3 regions of the Enterobacter sp. C3_dUdeg genome follow, and region 2 is predicted to be linked to each of the others. Evidence: predicted binding sites of a transcription regulator. Region 2 holds the regulator's gene; each other region holds the start of a gene.
What was found. The regulator Fur, encoded in region 2, represses iron uptake genes when iron is present. The targets are predictions, from matches to a motif close to ATAATAATGAGAACNACTATCAA.

Region 1 (4,140 bases), on a different contig from region 2:
TGAAAGCCGACGATAGCCCGCTGGGTGGACTACGTTTAACGCTGTGGCTACCGTTGTATAAGCGTTCGTAGCTGTTAGTGCCGGGTGGCGGCTTCGCCTTACCCGGCCTACTTTCTGCGGAGGACTATTCCCCCCACAATCTCCGCGAATTATCCTCGATCTTGCTGCTTAAACGCCGCTTCTGCATCGTTCTTGTCCAGCTGATGGATAACCCCGCGGCCGACAGCAGGCGGTGATACTGTTCGTCGTCAAACGGCATATGCCAGGCAATGGCGCAGGCGTCATAAACAGACACATCGCTCAGGCGCGACGCCAGCTCAAGCGGCGCGTCCGCTGAAACCTGCCCAGCCAGCACCACGCGATACAGCCAGCCGGTTTTACCCGCTTTTTGCAGCTGGGCCGACATATCCTGAATACCGAAGTGGTAGTTGAGCTTGAAGCACGGCGAGCGTGGCTGCGTCACCTGAATCAGGGCATCGCCCCAGCGGTAGATATCACCGATAAACACGTTCTTTTCGGTGAGCCCTTCGGTGGAGAGATTCTCGCCAAACGCGGGGGCGACGAAGAGGTCCGCCTGCTCGGGAAACTCGGTTTTCCAGTGCTGATAGTGTTCGCGCGGGTAGTGGCACAGCGCGCGATCGGGCCCGCCGTGGATTTTCTTTTCGGCCTGCTCGTCACCCGCAAGCCCGAGGTCGGTTAACGTCAACTCACCGTCGACCTGAATTTTGGCGATGGCACTCGGGCGGCTGCCGTCGTACTCCCTTACCTTGCCTGTAAACACGTTCACCGGGTAATGCATTGCTGCTCCTTTATATGCCCTAAATAATTCGAGTTGCAGGAAGGCGGCAAGAGAGTGAATCCCCAGGAGCTTACTCAAGTAAGTGACTGGGGTGAGCGAACGCAGCCAACGCACCTGCAACTTGAAGTATGACGGGTATACAGATACAAAAAAAGCGAGTCATAAGACTCGCTTCTCACAGGCGTCAATGCAACCTTATTTTTTAGCGGCGAAACGCGCTGCTGCTTCGTCCCAGTTCACCACGTCCCAGAAGGCTTTGATGTAGTCCGGACGACGGTTCTGGAATTTCAGGTAGTAAGCGTGTTCCCACACGTCCAGACCCAGGATTGGGAAGCCGGATGCGCCAGAAATCGCTTCACCCATCAGCGGGGAGTCCTGGTTAGCAGTAGAAACCACCGCCAGCTTGTCGCCTTTCAGAACCAGCCACGCCCAGCCAGAGCCGAAACGGGTTGCAGCGGCTTTTTCGAATTCCGCTTTGAAGTTGTCAACGGAACCGAAGTCGCGCTCGATAGCCGCTTTCAGGTCGCCCTGCAGGGTGGTACCGGTTTTCAGGCCTTTCCAGAACAGGCTGTGGTTAGCGTGGCCGCCAGCGTTGTTACGCAGAACGGTTTTCTTGTCCGCTGGCAGCTGGTCCAGCTTGGTGATCAGCTCTTCAGCAGACAGGTTAGCGAACTCTGGCAGGCTTTCCAGCGCGGCGTTCGCGTTGTTCACATAGGTCTGGTGGTGTTTAGTGTGATGGATTTCCATCGTCTGCTTGTCGAAATGCGGTTCCAGTGCGTCGTAGGCATACGGCAGGGATGGCAGTGTATAACTCATAATCCTCTCCATTATTGTCGGGCGGCACAGCTGTTAATGCCGCGTAAGCAGTTGGTTCATTATAGTTAATTAAATGATATTGAAAATGATTATCAATGCCGTAGTTTTTATAAGGTTATTCGTTTTTCGATTAATCGCGAAATTGTGAGTCTGCTCACGCGGTTAACGTGCTGATTGCCATCCAGAACACATCTGCGGCAACCTTCTGAAGGTCTCCAAACCGCCTAATTTTTACACTCCTCAAGTCGGTGGGAAGCCACTGACGATAAAAACGATGAGGGTGTAAAAATGAATCATGCGATTACGATGGGTATCTTCTGGCATTTGATAGGCGCTGCCAGTGCAGCCTGTTTCTATGCTCCGTTTAAAAAAGTGAGAGGCTGGTCATGGGAAACCATGTGGTCCGTTGGCGGTATCGTGTCCTGGCTGATTTTGCCCTGGACCATTAGCGCCATGCTGCTGCCCGATTTCTGGGGCTACTTCTCCTCCTTCAGCGCCGCCACCCTGCTGCCAGTGTTCCTGTTCGGCGCGATGTGGGGCGTCGGCAACATCAACTATGGCCTCACCATGCGTTATCTCGGCATGTCGATGGGGATTGGTATCGCGATTGGCATCACGCTGATCGTCGGTACCCTGATGACGCCAATTCTCAACGGCAACTTCGACGTGCTTATTAATACTCAGGGTGGGCGGATGACGCTCCTGGGCGTGCTGGTGGCGGTCATTGGCGTAGGAATTGTGACGCGTGCGGGGCAGTTGAAAGAGCGCAAGATGGGCATTAAAGCTGAAGATTTTAACCTGAAGAAAGGTCTGCTGCTGGCGGTGATGTGCGGCATTTTCTCGGCCGGCATGTCGTTCGCGATGAACGCCGCCAAACCGATGCACGAAGCGGCGGCCGCGCTGGGCGTCGACCCGCTGTACGTTGCGCTACCAAGCTATGTCGTGATTATGGGTGGCGGCGCGATGGTTAACCTGGGCTTCTGCTTCATTCGTCTGACAAAAGTAAAAAACCTGTCGGTAAAAACCGATTTCTCGCTGGCAACATCGCTCATCATCACCAACGTGCTGCTCTCCGCTCTGGGCGGCCTGATGTGGTATTTGCAGTTCTTCTTCTACGCCTGGGGCCACGCCAGTATTCCGGCGCAATACGACTATATAAGCTGGATGCTGCACATGAGTTTCTACGTACTTTGCGGCGGGCTGGTTGGGCTGGTGCTGAAAGAGTGGACGAACGCCGGACGCCGTCCGGTTGGCGTACTGAGCCTCGGCTGCGTGGTGATTATTATCGCTGCCAATATCGTCGGCCTCGGCATGGCAAACTGATTACGCCCCCTTTCGACTGCGATGACGCCACTGTACCGGCGTCATCCCCACCTCGCGGTTAAACACCACCGAAAAGTAGTTACTGTCCTCAAAGCCGCAGCGCATCGCCACATCACTGACCATCCACTCCGTATGCTGGAGGAGATATTGTGCATGGCAGATGCGCAGCTGGCGCAGGTAGTGGTTCACCGTCATCCCGGTCAGGGTGCGGAAATGCTGGCGCAACGCGCGCTCGCTGCACTGTTCCTGCTCGCAGAATTTATCCAGTACAAAGTTTTTATTCAGGCTGCCCGCAAGCCGGGTGATGAGCTTATCCAGCAGCGCTTCCTGCGTTGTGGCGGAGGGGTTATCAGTGGCGTAACGATGGCGCTTCAACGTCATCACCAGCTGGGCGAAAAGCAACTCCGCCAGCTGGTTAGCAACGGGGTCGTTCTTCTGGCTCTCCTGCTCCAGTTGAGAAATAACCTGCCGTACCTGAGCCATGCCGCTACTGCTTAAGCGCCAGTGCGGAGAACCCTTAGCATCAAGAAAGCCCGGAATGCTCGCGGCCCAGTCCACGTTAAGCTTGAGCCTGTCCGGACAGTAAATAACGTTTTGCAGCACCAGGTCGTTAACCGAGGCGTAGGAGTGTTTATCATCCGCGCGAATGTAGAACAGGTCTCCGCGCGTGATGCGGTAGGGGCGGTCGTTGAGGATGTGCAGGCCGTTACCGCGCCAAACCAGCACCAGCTCGCAAAACTCGTGGGTATGTTCGGCAAAGACGTCCTGCGGGTAGCGATCGGCCACCGTGACGGCCTGACTCGCGGAGGCAAAAAAATCATCTTTGCGAAGAATTAACTGAGCAGCCACACCACGACCTCTACGCCGAATAACCTGACACTATTAGCTTTTTTGCGGAAATAAAACGGTGACTGCCCTCGCGTTACTGAAGCATCGCGTCTTTTCCCTGGCGAATATCGCGCGGAGACCAGTTAAATTCCCGGCGAAACAGCGTTGAAAAGTGATTGCTGTCGCCAAAACCGCAGCAATAGGCAATATCCGTGACGCTATCGTCGGTATGACGTAAAAGATGACGCGCTTTGATCAGGCGCAGACGGTTAAGGTAGCGTTGCGGCGTCAGTCCGGTGTGCTGTTTAAGCTGGCGATGCAGGGTACGCAACGACAGGGAAAAATCATCCGCAAGCGTTTCCCAGCAGACATCC
Region 2 (4,140 bases):
GGCTTTTTGGCAGCCTGGATAACCTGGGCGTGCTGGCGCGCGATCTGGTTACCGACCACGATATTTTACAGGTCGATATGCGCAATCATGGTCTTTCCGGGCGTTCCGACGAGATGACCTACGCGGCGATGGCGCAGGATCTGCTGGATACGCTGGATGCCCACGACCTGCAAAAGGTGACCCTCATCGGGCATTCAATGGGTGGCAAAGCGGTGATGGCCCTGACGGCACTGGCCCCGGACCGTATTAGCGGCCTGGTGGTGATTGACGTCGCGCCCGTGGATTATGACGTCCGCCGTCACGACGAGATTTTTGCCGCCATCAATGCGGTCACAGAAGCGGGTGTCGCTACGCGCCAACAGGCGGCTGCCGTCATGCGTGAGCATCTTGATGAAGAAGGCGTCGTGCAGTTCCTGCTGAAGTCATTTGTTGACGGCCAATGGCGTTTTAACGTGCCGGTGCTCTGGGAGCAATACAATAACATCGTGGGCTGGGAAACCGTCCCCGCCTGGCCACACCCTACTCTCTTTATTCGCGGCGGAAACTCACCTTACGTTACCGACGCGTACCGCGACACGCTGCTGGCCCAATTCCCGCAGGCTCGCGCCCACGTGATTGCCGGTGCCGGGCACTGGGTGCATGCGGAAAAACCGGATGCTGTGCTGCGCGCCATTCGCCGCTATCTTGCTGATACTGCAAATTGATTAAAAAGAAAGCGACTGGAAGGCTGCGGGCTTCCAGTCGTTGGCGTGCCGTTTTTGGTGATGTATGATGGCGCGCTTATCGCCCGGGCATTAGCAGGGCGGCGTGTTTCCCCCGAAGTCTCAGAATCATGGCCAAAGAACAAACGGACCGTACGACACTAGATCTGTTCGCGAATGAGCGTCGCCCGGGACGACCCAAGACGAATCCGCTTTCGCGCGATGAACAGCTGCGTATCAATAAACGCAACCAGCTTAAACGCGATAAAAATCGTGGGCTTAAGCGTGTCGAACTGAAGCTTAACGCCGACGCCGTCGATGCGCTGAACGAGCTGGCTGACGCGCGAAATATCAGCCGCAGCGAGCTCATTGAAGAGATGTTGCTCGTCCAGCTTGAGACGTTACGCAGCCAGGCATAAGTCTGAAAATCCCCTTTATCGCCCTTTTCATGTAGCACAGAGTGCAGTCCTGCGCGATAGCTGTTTCCGCAGGGTTGCCAGTTCTGCTATTATTGCCCTTATCCGTGGCCAAATTGCGCCACCATACTATTAAGTTTCAAGAGGTTATTTTACTCATGGCAATCATCGGCATTTTCTTTGGCAGTGATACCGGCAATACCGAAAATATCGCAAAAAACATTCAAAAACAGCTCGGTAAAGACGTTGCTGATGTGCATGACATCGCCAAGAGCAGCAAAGAAGATCTGGAAGGCTATGACATTCTGCTGCTGGGTATCCCAACCTGGTACTACGGTGAAGCCCAGTGCGACTGGGATGATTTCTTCCCGACGCTGGAAGAAGTGGACTTCAACGGTAAGCTGGTCGCCCTGTTTGGCTGTGGCGATCAGGAAGACTACGCCGAATACTTCTGTGACGCGCTGGGCACCATCCGCGATATCATTGAGCCGAACGGCGCGGTTATCGTAGGCCACTGGCCGACCGCCGGTTACCACTTCGAAGCGTCTAAAGGCCTGGCCGATGACGATCATTTCGTAGGCCTGGCCATCGACGAAGACCGTCAGCCAGAACTGACCGCAGAGCGCGTTGAGAAGTGGGTGAAGCAGATCCGTGAAGAACTGCACCTGGATGATATTCTGAACGCCTGATTTTATCGCGGCGCAACTGCGGTTGCGCCCATGCTCCAGGTCAAACCGATTAAATTAATCGCTACAATCTTTTAACTTTTTCGCCCAGACCTGTACAATGTCTCCCTGATAAAACGTGGTTTTCCATTGAGCAAGTTTGTTGGTGATACCACGTTTTTATAAGCATATTTTGCCTGAGACTTGCAGTTTTCATTTAGCCATGGCAGTTCTATAATGAGACGCATTATCCCGGGTGCATTTTCTGTCACTTCCTACAGAAGTGAATCGTTTAGCAACAGGACAGATTCCGCATGACTGACAACAATACCGCATTAAAGAAGGCTGGCCTGAAAGTTACGCTTCCTCGGTTAAAAATCCTTGAAGTGCTTCAGGGTCCAGACAATCACCATGTCAGTGCGGAAGACCTTTATAAACGTCTTATCGACATGGGTGAAGAGATTGGGCTGGCTACCGTCTATCGCGTGCTGAACCAGTTTGATGACGCAGGCATTGTTACCCGTCATAATTTCGAAGGCGGTAAATCTGTTTTCGAACTGACCCAGCAGCAGCACCACGATCACCTGATCTGCCTCGATTGTGGCAAGGTCATTGAATTCAGCGATGATTCCATCGAAGCGCGCCAGCGTGAAATCGCGGCGCGTCATGGCATCCGCCTGACGAACCACAGCCTGTACCTTTACGGTCACTGCGCTGAGGGCGATTGCCGCGAAGACGATCACGCGCACGACGCGAAATAATAAGATTCATACTCTGAGCCAGCCGCAAGGTTGGCTTTTTTTTTGCCTGGAAAAAGCCCGGTGGCACTGTGCTTACCGGGCCTACGGGCTATGACACCTTTGTAGGCCCGGTAAGCGCAGCGCCACCGGGCGTAAAGCACTTATTTATTGTTATTGCGTATCTCGTTCCAGATCTTATCGCAACGCTTCGCCACTTCCTGATCGTTACCGGTTTTACGCGCCTGGATGCAGGCCTGATAATCCATCACGCGGACGTTTTCCTGCGTCGCGAACTGCTCATGCGCTTTCTCTTTCTTCAGCACGTTCAGCACGCTCTGACAGGCTTGAATTTTCTCCGGCGATCCTTCCGCAGTATTTATGCAGGCGCTATACGCCTCCTTCAGACGGGAGTCCTCTTTCGGCGCCTGATTCTGAGCACACGCCACCAGCCCTGATGCCAGCAACGCGACGATTACAATTTTTTTCATCATGTGCAGTCTCCATGCCGGCGGGACTCAGCCCGCCGGTGCGTTCATCAGAAGATGGTGAATGGGGCAATAACCATGAATTTCACGTCACGCTCATCCTGGAAGATGTTGCCGTAACCGCCCGCATAGCTCGGGATATCGGAGTGGTTGTCATACTGGGTGAAGTGCAGTTTGAACATCGTGCCTTTCGCACGGCCATCCTGCAGGGTGTAGATAGCATCTAAGCTGTAGGAAGACTCTTTCAGGCGATAGTTGGGATCGTAGTATGCGTCCGGCGTGGCCATATCGGCAGGTTTTGCGTCCCAGGCGTAAGCGTAAGAAGCGCCCACCGCCCAGCCAGGCAGGTTCCAGTTTTTCAGGTCATACATTGCGCCGAAGAAGACCGCTTTCTCGCCGTCGGCGTTGAAGTCTGAGCGGTTATCCCACCAGATATCAAGACGACCGTTGGAGGAGGCGTAGGTCGGGGTCATACGCTGCAGGAAGTAGCCCTGCAGCCCTTCCGCCTTCACCCATGTGCCTTCCAGACGCAAATCAACCTGACCGACCTTGTAGCCGAAGGTTAACGCCTGCAGCCACGCGGTGCCGTCATAAATGTCGTTGACGCCACCGTTGCTGACTTTGTCGCGCGTACCGTAGAACTGGTAGCTGGTGCTCAGCGGGCTACCCGCGACATCGAATTTATAGCTGGCCTTAGCAAAGTACTGATCGACATAGCCCTGTGCCTGACCAAATGCCGCTTCTAGCACCAGATCGTTTTTGAAGTCGTACTTCGCGCCCAGCGAGTGCAGGTAATCGACTTTGGTTTTTTTATCGTTCTGGTAGAACTTGTCCATTTCGATGTGCCACGGTGCTTTGTACTCGTTGGTCCACATATAGGAGAAGCTCAACGCACCCGCATCACCGTAGTCAAAGTTCGCCCCGGCTTCGGCACCCTGATAGGTACCCGGCATAAAGCTCCAGTGCGGTGCTAACAGAGTCTGGCCAGTTGGCTGAATATAACCACCGCGCGCCCAAACCGGACCGTATTTAAATTTTGCAGCGGCTTTGTAAAGGCTGATACCGCTCTTATCCCCGGACCAGTCTTCTTTATAGGCTTTGTTGCTGGAGGAGAAGGCAATTTCGTTCGGGTG
Region 3 (4,140 bases), on a different contig from region 2:
ACCGGTAAGAATAGCCATCACGATGCCCAGCACATACAGCGAGAAGACCGCCAGCGCGCCCTGCTGACCAAAGAAGGCTGCGGCAAAGACCGCAAAGATGGCCAGACGGGCACCGCAGGACATAAACGGCGCCATCATGATGGTCATCAGACGTTCACGTGGCGCATCCAGGGTGCGTGCGCCCATCACCGACGGTACGTTACAGCCGAAGCCGACAATCAGCGGGACGAAGGATTTACCCGGCAGACCCAGCGCCTGCATCAGACGATCCATCACGAACGCGGCGCGCGCCATGTAGCCGGAATCTTCCAGGAACGAGAGGAACAGATACATCATGCCGATCTGCGGCACCAGAGGCAGAACGGTGTTGATACCGCCGCCGATCCCCTGTGCAAGGAAGATGGTTAACCATTCCGGGAAGTGCAGAGTGTAACCCACCCACTGAATTCCGTGGACGAAGACCGCGACGGAACCGGCGTCGAAAATAGGCTGGAGTGCGCCGCCGATGTTAATGGCGAGCAGGAACATCACGTACATCACCAGCAGGAAGATGGGCAAACCGAGGAAGCGGTTAAGCACGACCTTATCCACCGCTGCCGTAAAGCGGCTGGGCTCTGCCGTCAGCGCGTTACTGACAACGTCGCAAATCGAGGCGATGGCCTGGTAACGCGCATCGGCGATGTGCAGCGCCGGGTCGTCCAGCTCGTCGCTAAGACGGGCCACCGTCGCGTCCAGCTTATCAGCCGCATGCCCGGCGTAAGCGCGGCTGTAGATATCCCCTTCCAGCATCTGCAGGCCGAGCCACAGGCGCTGTTTCGCAGGCATGCTTTTGTCCATCTCCTGCGCCAGCACATTGGCTTCGCGCAGGAGAGGCTGCGCGTAATGCACCAGCTCAATGTCATGATTTCCCTGGTGACGGTCAATGGCCAGCTTCAGCGCATCAATACCGCGAGCGCGCGTCGAGACCAGCGGAACGACCGGGCAACCCAGGCGCGCGGAGAGGGCATCGACGTCGATACGAAGCTTTTGTTTCTCCGCAATGTCGAGCATGTTGAGCGCCACGATGCAGGGGATGCCCAGCTCCAGCAGCTGCAGCGTCAGATAAAGGTTACGTTCGAGATTGGAAGCGTCGACCACGTTGATCAGCAGGTCCGCGTCGCCGCCAAGAATATAGTGGCAGGCAATCTGCTCATCGAGCGAGGTTTGCGACGAAATGGTGGTTAAGGAGTAGGTGCCGGGAAGGTCAACCAGCGTCACCTGGTTGTCCGTTGTCGTGAACTGGCCCTCTTTACGCTCAACCGTCACGCCCGCCCAGTTGCCCACGCGCTGGCGGGCTCCGGTTAGCTGGTTAAAAAGCGTCGTCTTGCCGGAATTAGGATTGCCAATTAAGCCAATAGTTAACTTTTTCATTTTTTTAGACTCACTGAAACCGCTGGCTTGTTATCGGGATAAGGCTTCGACTTCTATTAACGCGAGGTCTTTCTTACGCAGCACCAGATTCACGCGGCGGGTTTCGATATGAACCGGATCGCCCAGCGGCGCCACGCGCACGACCTGGAATGACGAGCCGGGCAGCATGCCCAGCGACAGCAGCTTTTGCCGATAGGCCGGGCTAATTTCGCGGGTAAAACCGGTAATCTTCCATGCACTGTCTGGAGTGAATTGCATAACGCCTGATTCCACGAAAGGTTAAATTATCTACTATGGGATGATAATGAGAATAGTTTTTATCAGCAATATTAAAACTGTGACGGAATGTTGTTTACGGTATTAATTTACGGCCTGTTTGACCTGGCTCAATATTTGCTGAATTGCCAGGAAAACGAAAAGGGGAGTATTTGTTAACGGGGTGATAATTCGTGGTTTAAATATGGCTATGCAATCGGTTTCATATATTTCGATATGATTTTATTCCCCCACCCATGAGGACGAGGGGGAAAGACCGCACCGTGCGATCCCCTCTCCCCTTTGAGGAGAGGGTTAGGGTGAGGGGCATTGTAACCTTAGCGTTTCTTACCCATCGCTGCCGCCAGCGCATCCATCATCGCGCTGTTGCCTGCAGGCTGAGCATCACGTCCGCGCGGTTTTGCCGCTTTTGCGGCCGGGCGCTGCTGCTCGCGGCCACCGCCATTGCCGCCGCGGCGCGCGCTGGTGTCGCCCGGCTGCTCGTCCAGACGCATGGTCAGCGCGATACGCTTGCGCTGCAGATCGACTTCCAGCACTTTCACCTTCACGATGTCGCCCGCTTTGACCACGGTGTGCGGGTCTTCAACGAACTTGTCGGCAAGGGAAGAGATATGCACCAGACCGTCCTGATGCACGCCGATATCCACAAACGCGCCAAAGTTGGTGACGTTGGTCACCGCGCCTTCCAGCACCATGCCGGGCAGCAGGTCGTTCATGGTTTCCACGCCGTCAGCAAAGGTCGCCGTTTTGAACTCAGGGCGCGGATCGCGGCCCGGCTTTTCCAGCTCTTTGATGATGTCGGTAACGGTGGGAACACCAAATTTGTCGTCGGTGAAATCAACGGCTTTCAGGTTGCGCAGGGCGCTGCTGTCACCCATAAGATCTTTCAGCGCCTGCTGGGTGGCGGCCAGAATGCGCTCCACAACCGGGTACGCCTCCGGGTGCACGGTGGAGGCATCCAGCGGGTTATCGCCATGGTTGATGCGCAGGAAGCCCGCACACTGCTCAAAAGCTTTTGGCCCCAGACGGCTCACCTTCAGCAGCTGCTGACGGTTCTGGAACTGGCCGTTCTCATCACGCCAGGCGACGATGTTCTGCGCCATCATGCAGGTTAAGCCCGCCACGCGGGTCAGCAGGGGAACGGAAGCGGTGTTCAGGTCAACGCCGACGGCGTTTACGCAGTCTTCCACCACCGCATCCAGCTTGCGCGCCAGCTGAGTCTGGCTCACGTCGTGCTGATACTGGCCCACGCCGATGGATTTCGGGTCGATCTTCACCAGCTCCGCCAGCGGATCCTGCAGGCGGCGTGCGATAGAGACCGCACCGCGCAGGGAAACGTCCAGGTCCGGGAACTCCTGGGCCGCCAGCTCGGACGCGGAATAGACGGATGCTCCCGCTTCGCTGACGATCACTTTCTGCGCCGTCACTTTCGGGAACTGCTTCTGCACGTCGAGGTAGAAACGCTCGGTTTCGCGTGAGGCCGTACCGTTGCCGATAGCAACCAGCTCCACGTTGTATTTTTCGCACAGCGCCGCTACCACGACGGCCGCTTTCGCTGCCTGGCCGGTGTGCGGATAGATGGTATCGGTCGCCACCAGCTTGCCGGTGCCGTCAACCACAGCGACCTTCACGCCGGTACGCAGGCCCGGATCGAGACCCATGGTCGCGCGCAGGCCGGCAGGGGCGGCCATCAGCAGGTCGTGCAGGTTACGGGCGAAGACGTTAATCGCTTCGTCTTCGGCGCGCTCGCGCACGGTGCCCATCAGCTCGGTTTCGAGGTGCATCAGCACCTTGATGCGCCAGGTCCAGCTCACCACGCCTTTGCGCCAGCTGTCCGCCGGGGCGTTGTTCAGGCGCAGGCCGAGATGGTCGATAATGATCTGCTCGCAGTGGCTCTCTTTCGGCGGCTCGTCGAACTGCGGGTCGGCGTTCAGGGAGAGCTGGAGCACGCCTTCGTTGCGGCCGCGGAACATTGCCAGCGCGCGGTGTGAAGGGGCGGTAGAGATCGGTTCGTGGTGATCGAAGTAGTCGCGGAATTTCGCGCCTTCTTCCTCTTTACCCGCGACGACGGTAGAGACGATGTGGGCATTCTTCCACAGGTAATCACGCACTTTAGCGAGCAGGGCGGCGTCTTCGGCGAAGCGCTCCATCAGAATGTAGCGCGCGCCGTCAAGGGCGGCCTTGGTGTCCGCTACGCCTTTGTCGGCGTCGATGAATTTGGCGGCTTCGGTTTCCGGATCGTGGGACGGCTCGTTCCACAGCAGGTCGGCCAGCGGCTCAAGACCCGCTTCAATCGCAATCTGCCCGCGCGTGCGGCGCTTCGGTTTGTACGGCAGATAGAGATCTTCGAGTTCGGTTTTGCTCAGGGTGCCGTTGATGGCGCTTTCAAGCTCGCTGCTCAGCTTGCCCTGTTCGCCGATGGATTTGAGGATCGCCTGACGACGTTCTTCCAGC

Region 1: sodA (superoxide dismutase [Mn]) is a predicted target of Fur. The motif match lies at 1,689-1,711, and genes of this name have one in related genera.
Region 3: feoA (ferrous iron transporter A) is a predicted target of Fur. The motif match lies at 1,709-1,731, and genes of this name have one in related genera.

Annotation. Positions count from the first base shown of each region.
Region 1 is NZ_BAAKFX010000014.1:46,689-50,828, reverse strand. It holds gene cpxA (envelope stress sensor histidine kinase CpxA) at 1-71, shown strand, start outside; gene yiiM (6-hydroxyaminopurine reductase) at 125-799, opposite strand; gene sodA (superoxide dismutase [Mn]) at 995-1,615, opposite strand; gene rhaT (L-rhamnose/proton symporter RhaT) at 1,904-2,938, shown strand; gene rhaR (HTH-type transcriptional activator RhaR) at 2,939-3,787, opposite strand; gene rhaS (HTH-type transcriptional activator RhaS) at 3,861-4,140, opposite strand, start outside.
Region 2 is NZ_BAAKFX010000002.1:42,819-46,958, forward strand. It holds gene ybfF (esterase) at 1-704, shown strand, start outside; gene ybfE (LexA regulated protein) at 833-1,120, shown strand; gene fldA (flavodoxin FldA) at 1,276-1,806, shown strand; gene fur (ferric iron uptake transcriptional regulator) at 2,097-2,543, shown strand; gene chiQ (ChiQ/YbfN family lipoprotein) at 2,684-3,010, opposite strand; gene chiP (chitoporin ChiP) at 3,058-4,140, opposite strand, start outside.
Region 3 is NZ_BAAKFX010000005.1:79,290-83,429, reverse strand. It holds gene feoB (Fe(2+) transporter permease subunit FeoB) at 1-1,410, opposite strand, end outside; gene feoA (ferrous iron transporter A) at 1,441-1,668, opposite strand; gene AC27FC_RS14205 (Tex family protein) at 2,004-4,140, opposite strand, start outside.